3 regions of the Citrobacter enshiensis genome follow, and region 2 is predicted to be linked to each of the others. Evidence: predicted binding sites of a transcription regulator. Region 2 holds the regulator's gene; each other region holds the start of a gene.
What was found. The regulator PurR, encoded in region 2, represses purine synthesis genes. The targets are predictions, from matches to a motif close to CANGCAAACGTTTGCNTG.
Positions count from the first base shown of each region.

Region 1: a site for PurR is predicted at 2,311-2,328, ahead of P2W74_RS17435 (nucleoside-specific channel-forming protein Tsx). Genes of this name have one in related genera too.
Region 3: a site for PurR is predicted at 2,946-2,963, ahead of glyA (serine hydroxymethyltransferase). Genes of this name have one in related genera too.

Region 1 covers NZ_CP119862.1:3,632,228-3,637,312, forward strand. The annotation lists gene ribD (bifunctional diaminohydroxyphosphoribosylaminopyrimidine deaminase/5-amino-6-(5-phosphoribosylamino)uracil reductase RibD) at 1-1,020, opposite strand, end outside; gene nrdR (transcriptional regulator NrdR) at 1,024-1,473, opposite strand; gene P2W74_RS17430 (SadB/YajI family lipoprotein) at 1,627-2,166, shown strand; gene P2W74_RS17435 (nucleoside-specific channel-forming protein Tsx) at 2,467-3,345, shown strand; gene yajD (HNH nuclease YajD) at 3,471-3,818, opposite strand; gene P2W74_RS17445 (helix-turn-helix transcriptional regulator) at 3,904-4,596, opposite strand; gene P2W74_RS17450 (VOC family protein) at 4,621-4,986, opposite strand.
Region 2 covers NZ_CP119862.1:2,616,339-2,621,423, forward strand. The annotation lists gene sodB (superoxide dismutase [Fe]) at 87-668, shown strand; gene P2W74_RS12785 (MFS transporter) at 722-1,888, opposite strand; gene cydH (cytochrome bd-I oxidase subunit CydH) at 2,055-2,144, opposite strand; gene purR (HTH-type transcriptional repressor PurR) at 2,441-3,466, shown strand; gene punR (DNA-binding transcriptional activator PunR) at 3,463-4,395, opposite strand; gene punC (purine nucleoside transporter PunC) at 4,508-5,085, shown strand, end outside.
Region 3 covers NZ_CP119862.1:1,250,236-1,255,320, reverse strand. The annotation lists gene P2W74_RS06130 (alpha-amylase family protein) at 1-1,511, shown strand, start outside; gene glyA (serine hydroxymethyltransferase) at 1,577-2,830, opposite strand; gene hmpA (NO-inducible flavohemoprotein) at 3,156-4,346, shown strand; gene glnB (nitrogen regulatory protein P-II) at 4,442-4,780, opposite strand; gene glrR (two-component system response regulator GlrR) at 4,857-5,085, opposite strand, start outside.

The DNA of each region.
Region 1 (5,085 bases), 1.0 Mb from region 2:
CTCAAGCCCCGGCAGTACACATAATCCTCGGGCGTCGCTTCCTAACAGTTTAGGTGCAACATAGACGATAAGCTCATCCACTAATCCGGCCTGTAACAATGCCCCTGCCAGCGTCGGCCCCGCTTCGACCCAGAGACTGTTAATCTGCTGTTTGCCGAGCTGCATCATCAGCAGGACAAGGTCAAGATGACCGTTGTGCTCTGGGGTAATGATTGACTTCACGCCTTCCGGCCAGTGGCGATCGTCGCTGTGCGTACGGGCAAACCAGGTTTCACCCGGCTGCTGCACAATGCGATGTTCGGGGGTGACACGGTTCTGACTGTCGATAACAATGCGCACCGGCTGGCGCAGATATTCCTGCGGATAAACCGCCTGCGTATCCGCGTCCAGTTCATCCCAGCGCACCGTTAATGCCGGATCGTCAGCCAGTACCGTCGCACTGCTGGTCAGAATCGCATGGCTTTGCGCGCGCAGACGCTGCACGTCACGCCGCGCCTGTGGCGAGGTGACCCACTGGCTTTCGCCGCTGGCCATCGCCGTACGGCCATCGAGCGAGGCGCCAAGCTTCAGCTGGATATACGGAAATCCCGTGCGCATCCGCTTGAGAAAACCTTTATTCAACGCTTCCACGTCGCTCATCATCAGCCCGTGGCTCACGTCAATGCCTGCCTGTTGCAGACGATACAGTCCGCGCCCGGCAACCTGCGGGTTGGGGTCCTGCATGGCCGCGACGACGCGGGTGACACCTGCTGCCACTAACGCGTCACAGCATGGCGGCGTACGGCCATGATGGCTGCACGGTTCCAGCGTGACATACGCGGTGGCGCCTTTGGCTTTCTCACCCGCCATGCGCAGCGCATGGACTTCAGCATGAGGTTCACCGGCGCGGTGATGATAGCCTTCGCCGACAATCTCGCCCTCTTTGACAATCACGCAACCGACGTTCGGGTTGGGATGCGTGGTAAAACGCCCGCGCGCAGCAAGTTTCAGCGCTCGCGCCATGTAAAACTCATCCAGCATGGCTTAGTCCTGTAGGCGAGCGATCTCTTCGCCGAATTCTTTGATATCTTCAAAACTGCGGTACACGGAGGCAAAACGGATATAGGCAACTTTATCGAGCTTTTTCAGTTGCTCCATCACCAGATTGCCGATCATCTTACTGGGGACTTCACGTTCCCCGGTGGCGCGCAGTTGCGATTTAATGTGATTTAACGCCATTTCTACGTCATCGGCGCTGACCGGGCGTTTTTCCAACGCTCTGAGCATACCGCTACGCAGTTTCTCTTCGTTGAACGGTTCACGGACATCGTTACTTTTTATCACGCGCGGCATCACAAGCTCCGCGACTTCAAACGTGGTGAAACGTTCATTACAGACCAGACACTGCCGACGGCGGCGTACTGAAGAGCCCTCGCCGACAAGACGAGAGTCAATAACCTTAGTGTCTACGGCGAAACAGAATGGGCAATGCATACGGCGTCCTGTACCTCAGTGGTTAACGAAATCTATTTTACCCTGAACTGACGTGACAACAAAGGCAGAGCGCTTTTGAGACAAAGGATCTATGCCTTTGCTCACGTAGAGACCTACCATTAGGTTATCCCGACGATGAAGGAAATAATCTACATGACAAGACGTTACCTAAGAATTCTCCTGGTGGGAAGCCTCTTTAGTCTCAGTGCCTGCGTGCAGCAGAGCGAAGTACGCCAGATGCATCACAGCGTCAGTACGTTGAGTGCAGAAATGACCCAGTTGAACCAGGAAACCATAAAAATAACGCAGCAAAACACGTTGAATGCGAAATCCTCCAGCGGCGTTTACCTGTTACCGGGTTCCAAAACGCCAGCCCGTCTGAACAGCCAGATTGGCACACTGCGCATGTCGCTTATCAATATTGCCCCCAACGCCGACGGTACGCGTCTGACGCTACGTATTCAGGGCGAGTCTAACGATCCCTTGCCGGCATTCAGCGGCACGGTGGAATATGGACAGCTCCAGGGAACGACTGAAAATTATCAGGAAGTGAACGTGCATAATCAGTTGATTAACGCCCCTGCCAGTCTTCTTGCACCCAGCGACATTGATATTCCGTTACAGTTAAAGGGATTGACACCGGACCAGCCAGGTTTCATTCGCATCCACGACATCCAGCCTGTGACGCAATAAACCCCCCAGCGGAACGTTTTGTTCGTTCCGCAACATATCCCTCTTCAGTTTTGTGATTCTCCTTACATGACTCTCACTTTTAGTGAAAATTGGCTACATTCATGAAAGCCAGTACACTCTCATCGCTAAAAGTACGCAAACGTGAACGCAATCGATTACGTGAATGATAGAACTGTGAAACAAGACAGATTTTTGTGAGCAAGGGTTTTTATAATAGGTTCCGCAGAAACACGAAATATTTAGAAACGCAATTTGCGCCTTTTTCACTCCCGTAAGGGATTTTTAAACAGTGGCATACATATGAAAAAAACATTACTTGCAGCCGGTGCAGTGCTGGCGCTCTCGTCGTCTTTCACCGTTAATGCAGCTGAAAACGACAAACCGCAATATCTTTCTGACTGGTGGCACCAGAGCGTAAACGTGGTCGGCAGCTACCACACGCGTTTCGGACCGCAGATCCGTAACGATACCTATCTGGAATATGAAGCTTTCGCGAAAAAAGACTGGTTTGATTTCTACGGTTACGCGGATGCACCGGTATTCTTCGGTGGTAACACCGATGCGAAAGGTATCTGGAACCACGGTTCTCCGCTGTTTATGGAAATTGAACCGCGTTTCTCTATCGATAAGCTGACCAATACTGATCTGAGCTTTGGTCCGTTTAAAGAATGGTACTTCGCGAACAACTATATCTACGACATGGGTCGTAACAAAGATGGTCGCCAGAGCACCTGGTACATGGGTCTGGGTACCGACATCGACACTGGTCTGCCGATGAGCCTGTCCATGAACGTCTATGCGAAATACCAGTGGCAGAACTACGGCGCTGAAAACGAAAACGAGTGGGACGGCTACCGTTTCAAAGTGAAATACTTTGTACCAATCACCCAACTGTGGGGCGGTAACCTGAGCTACATCGGCTTCACCAACTTCGACTGGGGTTCCGATCTGGGCGACAAGAGCCAGTATGCTGAAAATGGTATTAAACAGCGTACTAACGACTCCATCGCGTCAAGCCACATCCTGGCACTGAACTACGATCACTGGCATTACTCTGTCGTTGCCCGTTACTGGCATAACGGTGGTCAATGGAATGACGATGCCGATCTGAACTGGATGAAAGAGAACGTCCGTTCTACCGGTTGGGGTGGATACCTGGTAGTCGGTTATAACTTCTAATCGCGCTAAGTAGCCGGATGGCGGCGCAAATGCCTTATCCGGCCTGCGTGATTATCGTAGGCCCGGCAAGCGAAACGCTACCGGGCAAAAAAAGCACCGAACGAAAATAGCGTCGGTGCTTTTTTTTATTTCTTCTTATCCATCATCGCTTTCAGATCAGCGAACGGATTGTACTTTGCTTCCCCGACATCCTTCTGCGCATCTTCCCCGGCAATGACCGTGGAACCATACAGATCGGCTTCAGTGTATTTTGAATGCTCATGATCGTGGCAGTAGAGGCAAAGCAGTTCCCAGTTACTGCCATCTTCCGGATTATTGGTGTGATCGTGATCCATATGGTGCACCGTCAACTCACGCAGGTTCGAGTAGACAAACTCGCGTGAGCAACGCCCACAGACCCAGGGGAAGAGTTTCAGCGCCTTTTCACGATAGCCGCTTTCCAGCCGCGCATAATTTTTGGGGATTATCGCCATGATGATGAAGTACCAGGGTTAACTATAAGGTCATGTGCAGTTTCCCGCGAAGCTGACTTTTTATCAATCCCGGAGAGAGGACTATTTACGTCCTTTCTTCACATTGCACTTTACGCAAGAAATCACTCAACGAGCGGTTAGCGTCTTCACGGAAACGGCGGTCAAGCGGGGTAATCTGCAGGCAACGGTCAACGCGAAAACAGCGGTAATCTTCACGTCGCTCACACCAGGCAATCAACAGCCAGTGTTCTGCCCAGAAGAACATCCCGAGCGGCTGCACGTCCCGCCAGCTGAGATGTCCGGCTTCATCGCGATAATGCAACGCCAGTACCTGCTGCGCCGACACCGCCTGATGAATGAGATCAAAAGCACTGCGGGAATGCGGCTGCGTACCAAAGTCTGGCGCAAAAATCCTCGTCTGTTCAGCCCGACGGCGGCTCTCTTCCGGCAATATCGCCAGCACCTTCTCCTGCGCGGACTCCAGTTCCCGCGAAAGGGAATCCCCTCCCCATGTTTTCAGCAAACGAATGGCCACCATCAACGCTTCTGATTCGCGGTGCGTTAACATCAGCGGAGGGAGATCAAAGCCTGCCATTAAGCGATACCCGATCCCCGCTTCGCCTTCCACAGGTACGCCTGATAATGAAAGGTCGCGGATATCGCGATAAATTGTCCGCTCGGAAACCTCAAGCCGTTCGGCCAACAGCGCCGCCGTTGTCAGTCGCCTGCCACGCAGGATTTGCACAATCTGAAACAAGCGGTCGGCGCGTCGGGTCATTTTTACTCTCTGTGTTAGCGATGATTACACGGGTTGATGCAGGCCAACACGATTGCCTTCGCTGTCGGTAAACAGCGCAATAGTGCCAATATTCTGCCCCAGGTCGAGCGGCCCGAAGATACACTCACCGCCAGCAGTAGTGACGCGTTCAAGTGATGCCGCCAGATCTGCCGTATGCAGATAAATAATAGCGCCCTGCGTCGATGGCGTAATCCCATCAAATTTTGCCAGTGCGCCCCCGGTCGCCGGTTCGTCATAGGGGAAAACGGCCAGATCGGCACTGTCCATTTTTTCACGGCGTAGCGACATCTGCATCACCGGCTCATAGAACGCAATGGCGCGCTCCATATCCGCAACCGGGATTTCAAACCAATTAATAATGCTTTTCATGATTCCTCCTGCCTGTATGGGTGAGTTCAGGAGAAATCATAAAGCAGGGCTACTGACAGCATACTGTCAGTAGTGATCGCCGTTTTACATTCAGCCGTT
Region 2 (5,085 bases):
TTGCATCACCTTTCAATTTGCTACCCTATCCTTACGTACTTTAGGGCTATTGTACGTACTCAATATTAATAATAAGGAGAGAAGCAATGTCGTTCGAATTACCTGCATTACCGTATGCCAAAGACGCGCTGGCACCACACATTTCCGCTGAAACGCTGGAATATCACTACGGCAAACATCATCAAACCTATGTGACGAATCTCAATAACCTGATCAAAGGTACCGCCTTTGAAGGTAAATCACTGGAAGAGATCGTCCGTAGTTCAGAAGGTGGCGTATTCAATAACGCAGCACAGGTCTGGAACCACACGTTCTACTGGAACTGCCTGGCCCCGAACGCGGGCGGCGAACCAACCGGTAAACTGGCTGACGCTATCGCTGCGTCCTTCGGTAGCTTTGCTGAATTCAAAGCGCAATTCACCGATGCTGCGATTAAAAACTTCGGTTCCGGCTGGACCTGGTTGGTGAAAGGGGCTGATGGCAAACTGGCTATCGTTTCTACGTCCAACGCAGGCACCCCGTTAACCACGGATGCCACGCCGCTGATGACCGTTGACGTGTGGGAACATGCGTACTACATCGACTACCGTAATGCCCGTCCTGGCTACCTGGAGCATTTCTGGGCGCTGGTAAACTGGGAATTCGTTGCGAAGAACTTCGCGGCGTAAATAAGACAACGCAGAAGGTATCCCTTCTGCGTTTTTATTTTTAACTCACTCGATCAGTTGGCGACATATGCCGTTTCAGGCTGCCTTCTCGCTGAAACAAAGACCAGCAATAACGCCAGCCCTGCCACGATAGCTCCCATCACCGGAACAAAGCTATACCCCAGACCGCCAGAAATCACTGCCCCGCCTGCCGCCGCGCCTAACGCATTGCCAAGGTTAAAGGCCCCGATATTCACCGACGAGGACAACCCCGGCGCTTCACTGGCAACACGCATCACGCGCATCTGCAAAGGCGGAACGACGGCAAATGTCGCCGCCCCCCACACCACCATACTGAACGCAGCGCCCAGATCATTGCGTGCAAGGAAAGGAATGGCCAGCATGATAACCACCAGCAGCAGTAAGAAACCTTTCAGAGTACCGTTGACGGATCGATCGGCCAGTTTGCCGCCTAAATAGTTGCCGATCGAGAATCCAACGCCGATCAGCACTAACATCGCGGTCACGAAGGCCGGCGTGGCATGAGCGATGTTTTGCAGAACGGGTGAAATATAGGTGTAGAGGGTAAACATGGCCCCTGCGCCCAGTACGGTGGTGAGCAGTGCAGAAAGCACCTGCGGGCGTAACAAGACAGCCAGTTCTTTACGCACGTCCGGCCGTTCCCCTGCACCGCCTTTCGGCAGAGAGAAGAACAAACTGAGCATGGCAATCACACCCAGCCCTGCGGTCGCTAAAAAGGACATCCGCCAGCCAATGGTTTCCCCAAGCCATGTGGCAGCAGGCACGCCGCCAATGTTCGCAATGGTTAACCCCATAAACATTGTCGCCACGGCGCTGGCCTGCTTATGTTTTGGCACCACACTTGCCGCCACGACCGAACCCAACCCGAAAAAGGCACCGTGATTAAGGCTGGTCAAAATGCGCGATAACATTAAGGTGGTGTAATCCGGCGCAATGGCCGACAGGACGTTGCCCAGCGTAAAAATGGCCATCAGAAAAATCAGCGCATTACGACGAGCGCGGTGCGACAGCAACAGGGTCATTAACGGCGCGCCCACCATCACCCCCACCGCATAAGCGCTGATGAGCATCCCGGCGGCGGGAATGGAGACGTTCACGCCATGAGCAATGACGGGCAACAGGCCCATCGGAGAGAATTCCGTGGTCCCAATACCGAATGCGCCAATCGCAAGCGCCAGTAAGGGGTAATTAATTTTCATACATCGACTCCGCTGCACCGTGCCGCGAAGCGACACCCGATAAGAGCCAAAAGCATGACATCAATCACAAAAAGAATAAAGTTAACAGAATGGCAAAAGACTTTTGCCGATTTAGTAACAATGAAGGGGCAACGAAATGAGGGAGAGCACGCTCCCTCACGGTAAATCAGTGCAGTGCTGCGGTCAGACCACCCGCTACGATCAGACCCAGAACAATAAGAGTGGTTATTAACGAAAACTTCAGATCGGTGCTCATCAAATTTGCTCCTTTTTATTTCCACACAAAAAGTGATATTGCGCATTTTTACACACTTGGATGTAAAAATCTCCCAGGATTTATATTGATAACCACTTTTAACTCTTCCCCTTTTCGTCAAGATCAGACAAAATTCCACGCTTACTTGATTAGCGTACCGGCCATTGACCCCCTCCTGACGTTTCGTGTCGTTTTCCCGGCGTGCCGCAACCCTGATGTTGCGATAAGGGTGTGTAAAGGCAAACGTTTACCTACAGTATTTTCAGGAGTTTGGATATGGTCTGGAGTGAAATGTAATGGCAACAATTAAAGATGTAGCGAAGCGAGCAAACGTTTCCACTACAACCGTATCACATGTAATTAACAAAACGCGTTTTGTCGCAGAAGAGACACGTAATGCCGTCTGGGCTGCCATCAAAGAACTGCACTACTCCCCGAGTGCGGTCGCCCGCAGCCTGAAGGTGAACCACACCAAATCTATCGGCCTGCTGGCAACCAGCAGTGAAGCCGCTTATTTTGCTGAGATTATTGAAGCCGTTGAGAAGAACTGCTTCCAGAAAGGCTATACCCTGATCCTTGGCAATGCCTGGAATAATCTCGAAAAACAGCGGGCCTATCTTTCCATGATGGCGCAAAAGCGTGTGGATGGCCTGCTGGTCATGTGTTCGGAATATCCGGAGTCTCTGCTTTCCATGCTTGAAGAGTATCGCCATATTCCGATGGTGGTGATGGATTGGGGCGAAGCGAAAGCCGACTTTACCGATACGGTCATTGATAACGCTTTCGAAGGCGGTTATATGGCCGGTCGTTATCTGGTGGAGCGCGGTCATCGTGAAATCGGCGCCATTCCCGGCCCGATGGAGCGCAACACCGGCGCTGGCCGCCTGGCGGGCTTTATGAAGGCGATGGACGAAGCACTGATAAAAGTCCCGGAAGACTGGATTGTGCAGGGCGATTTTGAACCCGAGTCAGGTTATCGTGCAATGCAGCAGATCCTCTCTCAGTCCCATCGCCCGACCGCGGTATTTTGCGGTGGCGACATCATGGCAATGGGGGCGCTCTGTGCTGCCGATGAAATGGGCTTGCGGGTACCGCAGGATATTTCGGTGATCGGTTATGACAATGTGCGTAACGCGCGCTATTTCACACCCGCACTGACCACCATTCACCAGCCTAAAGACTCACTTGGCGAAACGGCCTTTAATATGCTGTTAGACCGTATCGTGAATAAGCGTGAAGAGTCGCAGTCCATTGAAGTCCATCCGCGCCTGATCGAACGTCGTTCGGTTGCTGATGGTCCGTTCCGCGACTATCGTCGTTAAGCCTCCTCTGCGGGAACCTCTTCAGGTTCTCGCAGCCACTCTTTGTTCAGCGTTTCACTGTCGCCTAAATACTCCAGCAACCAGGCTAAGGCGGGCGACGTATCATTTTGCTGCCAGGTCAGGCAACATGCCGCATCCGGGAACGGATTCTCCAGGGTTAACGCAACCCATTTGCCACTGTCGAGCCACGGTTTTGCAAAATGCGTGGGCACCATACCGACGCATAACCCGGCGGAAAGACAGGTTGCTGACGACTCCCAATCCGGTACGATCACGCGCTTTTGGTTGTCCAGCAGCCAGGTTATGCGTTTAGGCAGTGTCCGTGACGTGTCTTCACGGACCAGCGACGGCCAGTTGCGCAACGTATCATCACTCAAGGGACCGGGCATCGCCGCCAGGGGATGATGACTTGCCACCACGCAGCTCCAGCTCAACATTCCCATATCGCGAAAGGTATAGCGCCCCCCTACGGGGATCGCCTGCGTCGCACCAATAGCCAGTTCCACGCGTCCGTCGGAAAGCGCATCCCAGACGCCGTTGAACACCTCCTGAGAAACGACCAGCTCAACGTCATCAAAGTGGCGGTAGAAATCGACAATCATCTGCCGGGTGCGTTCTGGCCGCACAATATTGTCTACCGCGATAGGCAGTTGCCCTCGCCAACCGTTCGCAATCTGTTGGCACTGCTGGCGGGTGATCTGCATTTTTTTGATAACAGAGCGGCCTTCTTTTAAAAACCAGGCACCGGCAGGCGTCAATTCCACATCCCGATGGCGTCGTTCAAACAAGGGCACCGCCAGCCACTCTTCCAGTTGACGTACGGTGTAGCTCACTGCAGAAGGCACGCGATGCAGCTCCTGGGCGGCGGAACTGAAGCTGCCATTGCGCGCGACAGCATCAACAACTTCAAGGGAATATTCTGACCACATATTCTGCCTACAAAAAATTTGAATTCAGTAGACAAATATTAGCGTTTCACAACGGGAATTTCACTCCCTACACTCTGCGGCAATGTCTTACTGATAAAAAAGAGAATGTAATATGCAACCGGGAAAAGGTTTTTTAGTCTGGCTGGCGGGTCTCAGCGTACTGGGTTTTCTGGCAACAGATATGTACTTACCTGCATTTGCTGCAATTCAGGCCGATTTGCAAACACCGGCCTCTGCCGTCAGCGCCAGTCTGAGCCTGTTCTTAGCCGGATTCGCCATCGCACAACTCGCCTGGGGTCCGCTGTCCGATCGCTACGGTCGTAAGCCCATATTATTGGTCGGCTTGTCGATCTTCGCCCTGGGAAGTCTGGGTATGCTGTGGGTAGAAAGTGCAACGGGCTTGCTGGTTCTGCGCTTTATCCAGGCCATTGGCGTGTGTGCTGCTGCGGTTGTCTGGCAGGCACTGGTGACGGATTACTACCCGTCGCAAAAAGTTAACCGTATTTTTGCCACCATCATGCCATTGGTCGGGTTGTCGCCTGCGCTTGCGCCGCTGTTAGGTAGCTGGATCCTCGCGCATTTTTCCTGGCAGGCCATTTTCGCCACGCTGTTTGTGATTACGCTGATCCTGATGTTGCCCGCCCTGCGTTTAAAACCCACCGCAAAAGCACGTGACGATAGCCAGGATAA
Region 3 (5,085 bases), 1.4 Mb from region 2:
GTGATGAGGTACTAAAAGCGCAGCGCCCGATTTTCCTTGATGCCTCTATCTCTCCTCTGCTGCCCGCCGCCTTTACCCAAGGGAGAAGAACCGCCTGCGATACTTCCCTGGGCGTCGCTAATTACAGCGGTATTGAGCGTCAGGCTTTTAACACTGCGTTGTCCTGGTGGAGTAACAACACGCTTTATCGCTTTAACGATGCGGATATGTTTATGCCGGAACAACTGCTACAGGGTGACTCTCGCTCCGGACAACGCGCGGCGCTACGACTGGCTACCGCCGTCGCTATGGATGGCGGCCACTGGTTGGCGGGCGATAATTTCCCCTTTACTGACGAAGATCGCAGCGCGTGGCTTGAAAATACGTCGTTACTAAAACTGGCCACCAGCGGCCGTGCCGCACGTCCACTGACAATGAGCAATGTTTATCATCTTGCCGAACACAGTCCTGAGGTACTGGTACAACATGCCGACGACAGTAGCGTCTATGTCGCGCTAACCAACTGGGGAGATAAGGATAAAGAGTGGCAGCTTTCCGCAAGCACACTGGGACTGAAAGGCAGCTCGCCATGGCAGGTAACCAGCCTGTATGAGGGTATACGCTGGCAGCAAAATTCAGATGATATTCGCTATCAACTTCCTGCAGGCGGAACGGCGATTCTGCATTTTACGCGTACAACTTTGCAACCAACACTTCCACCGCCCGATATCGCGAAAGGGGCGAGCCTCACGGCAGAAGACAAAGCGTATACACTCACCCTCTCACAACCAACGCGTGTTAACCAGGTCGTGATCGAGGAGCCTGCGCCTTTCACCATACGTAACTACACGCTGTCATGGCATGACGGTAAACAATGGCGTCCGCTGACGCGCGGTTATCTCATTGGTGATAATCGCACGATGAGCTTTCCTGCAGTCTCCACAACGCAACTGCGTTTAAGCTATCTCGACGCCAAAGGGAAAGTGCAGATGCCGCGGATAAAAGTTTACGATACTACCTCCGCAGTCCCCTCAATGCATATTGTCAAAGACAGTCCACAATTCGGCGAAAAACGCTTCGATTTGCAGGGGAAAAATCAGCTTATGCAAACCTTTACCCTGACGCACACTGATCTGCCGAAGCTGGATTTTTGGCTGTTTGAAAACTACGTCAACGCCGTACCCGCCGATAATTTCCGGGTACAGATTGTCCAGCTCGATGAACAAGATAATCCGACGAAGCAGCTATTTAGCGCCGCGCTGCCGCCGTTCAATCTGCCTGCTTCGCCTGCGATTTATTCGGTCTGGCCGCGTTTAACCGGGCTGGATATCAACAAGCGTTACGCGATTATTTTCAGCTCACAAGGATCTGAAGCCAGTGACTCCAGGGGAACGAACAGCTACGGCACGCTAAGTCGTCCTAAAGCCCATAACGAAGGCAGCAAACTTCGCCGCACTGTCGATGGGGGAGTGAGTTGGCAGGATGAGCCCTCGCACAATTTGCTGTTCACTGTTTACAGCGCGGGCAAATAGCGTCAGGGATATCAACCATGAAAAAAGGCCGCTTTCGCGGCCTTTTCTTATTCTGCAAGGCAGAATTACGCGTAAACAGGGAAGCGTGCGCAGATATCCAGCACTTTACCTTTAATACGTTCGATAACCGCTTCGTCGTTGATGTTGTCCAGCACGTCACACATCCAGCCCGCCAGCTCTTTCACTTCCGCTTCTTTAAAGCCGCGGCGTGTGACAGCCGGAGAACCGATACGGATACCGGAAGTCACAAACGGGCTCTTCGGATCGTTTGGTACGCTGTTTTTGTTGACGGTGATGTTGGCGCGGCCCAGCGCCGCATCCGCTTCTTTACCGGTCAGGTTTTTGTCGACCAGATCCAGCAGGAACAGGTGGTTCTCAGTACCGCCAGACACCACTTTGTAGCCACGGTTCAGGAACACTTCCACCATCGCTTTGGCGTTTTTCGCTACCTGCTGCTGGTAGGTTTTGAACTCAGGCTCCATCGCCTCTTTCAGCGCCACAGCTTTCGCCGCGATTACGTGCATCAGCGGGCCGCCCTGAGCGCTTGGGAAGACTGCGGAGTTCAGTTTTTTGTACAGCTCTTCGCTGCCGTCTTTCGCCAGGATCAGGCCACCGCGCGGGCCAGCCAGCGTTTTGTGGGTGGTGGTGGTGACAACGTGAGCGTGTGGAACCGGGTTCGGGTAAACGCCAGCGGCAATCAGACCCGCGACGTGTGCCATGTCGACGAACAGGTACGCGCCAACGCTGTCTGCGATTTCACGCATTTTTGCCCAGTCAACGATACCGGAGTAAGCGGAGAAGCCGCCAATGATCATTTTCGGTTTGTGCGCCTGAGCCTGCTTCGCCATGTCGGCGTAGTCAATTTTACCGGACTCATCGATGCCGTAAGGCACGATGTTATACAGCTTACCGGAGAAGTTAACCGGAGAGCCGTGAGTCAGGTGACCGCCCTGCGCCAGGTTCATCCCCAGAACAGTATCGCCCGGCTGCAGCAGCGCGGTGTAGACCGCGAAGTTCGCCTGAGAGCCAGAGTGCGGCTGGACGTTAGCGTAATCAGCGCCAAACAGTTCTTTCGCGCGGTCGATCGCCAGTTGCTCGACGACATCCACATATTCGCAACCGCCGTAGTAGCGTTTGCCCGGATATCCTTCAGCATACTTGTTGGTCAGCTGAGAACCCTGCGCTTGCATGACGCGCGGACTGGTGTAGTTTTCGGAGGCGATCAGTTCGATATGCTCTTCCTGACGTACTTTTTCCTGCTCCATAGCCTGCCACAGTTCGGCATCATAATCGGCAATGTTCATTTCACGCTTTAACATCCGCATCTCCTGACTCAGCTAACGATAAAATTTGGCCTTAAAAGGCAGTCCCGTTGGACAACGACCAACAGTATAACTGAATCATTCATTGATAACAGGTCTTGACAAAGGATTTTACGCAAACGATTACCTTCAGGCAGAGCAAGGCTTTGTCGAATTAAGGTCTTATGGATTTTAGCGGAATTCTTTTCAGGTTTGTGATGCAGACTTTTCATTTTGTAACGTTACAAACGCAAAATCACAAAGAACCATTTACAATGCAGGGGTATTTTTATAAGATGCATTTGATATACATCATTAAAGATTTAAATAAAAGGAAGCCCGCATGCTTGACGCCCAAACCATCGCCACTGTAAAAGCCACCATTCCCCTGCTGGTCGAAACGGGTCCTAAACTGACCGCCCATTTCTACGATCGCATGTTTACGCATAACCCTGAACTCAAAGAAATTTTTAACATGAGTAATCAACGCAATGGCGATCAGCGCGAAGCGTTGTTTAACGCGATTGCCGCGTATGCCAGCAATATTGAAAACCTGCCTGCCCTGCTGCCTGCGGTTGAGAAAATTGCGCAGAAGCACACCAGTTTCCAGATCAAACCTGAGCAATACAACATCGTGGGAGCCCATCTGCTGGCGACGCTGGATGAGATGTTCAGCCCGGGTCAGGACGTGCTGGATGCGTGGGGAAAAGCCTACGGCGTACTGGCTAACGTCTTTATCAATCGTGAAGCGCAAATTTACAGCGAGAACGCAGAAAAAACCGGCGGCTGGGAAGGGACGCGCCCGTTCCGTATCGTGAATAAAACCCCGCGTAGCGCGCTGATCACCAGTTTTGAGTTTGAGCCTGTCGATGGCGGCGCCGTCGCAGAATACCATCCAGGGCAATATCTGGGCGTCTGGCTGAAGCCGGAAGGTTTCCCGCATCAGGAGATTCGTCAGTATTCACTGACCCGCAAGCCAGATGGCAAAGGCTATCGTATTGCCGTTAAACGCGAAGATGGCGGTCAGGTTTCAACATGGCTGCACAACCATGCAAACGTGGGCGACGTGGTGCATTTAGCGGCCCCGGCGGGGGATTTCTTTATGGCCGTTGCCAACGATACCCCTGTTTCTCTGATTTCCGCAGGCGTCGGGCAAACACCAATGCTGGCGATGCTGGACACGCTGGCGAAAACGCATCACACCGCGCAGGTGAACTGGTTCCACGCGGCGGAAAATGGCGATGTACATGCCTTTGCTGATGAAGTGAACGCACTGGGCAAGACGCTGCCACGCTTTACCGCACATACCTGGTATCGTGAGCCGACCGCAGGAGATCGTACCAAAGGTGGTTTCGATAGCGAGGGTCTGATGGATTTAAACAAACTGGAAGGGGCAATCAGCGACCCGTCAATGCAGTTTTACCTCTGCGGTCCGGTCGGCTTTATGCAATTTGCTGCGAAGCAACTGGTGAATCTCGGTGTGAAAAACGAAAACATTCATTACGAATGCTTCGGCCCGCATAAGGTGCTGTAGTTGTAAATCGCCCGATGGCGCTTCGCTTATCAGGCCTACGGGGAATGAAACCCTGTAGGCCGGAAAAGGCGCCATCCGGCAAAACTCACGCGGCATTAAATCGCCGCGTCGTCTTCTTCGCCGGTACGAATACGGATCACGCGAGCCACGTCAAAGACGAAGATCTTACCGTCGCCGATTTTACCTGTCTGTGCAGTACGAATAATGGTGTCGACGCAGGTGTCCACGATGTCGTCAGTCACCACAATTTCAATTTTCACCTTCGGCAGAAAATCCACCATATATTCCGCGCCACGGTACAGTTCGGTATGGCCTTTCTGGCGGCCAAAACCTTTCACTTCCGTAACCGTCATACCGGTGATACCCACCTCTGCCAACGCCTCACGGACGTCGTCCAGCTTGAAGGGTTTAATAATCGCATCAATCTTTTTCATGCTATTCCTTGAAAAGGTCGCCTGTCTTTTAATCGGGTTACCGTACCACAATTCACGTTACTTTACGGCATGAAAACTACTCTTTGAAGTCGTTTGCATCCAGCTCGTGACGGGAGAGTAATTTATAAAATTCGGTCCGGTTGCGCCCCGCCATTCTCGCTGCATGGGTCACATTACCTTTGGTGATCTGCAGCAGTTTTCGCAAATAGTTCAGCTCAAACTGGTTGCGCGCTTCAACGAAGGTTGGCAACGCCGTATTCTCCCCTTCCAGCGCCTGTTCCACCAGCGCATCACTGATCACCGGC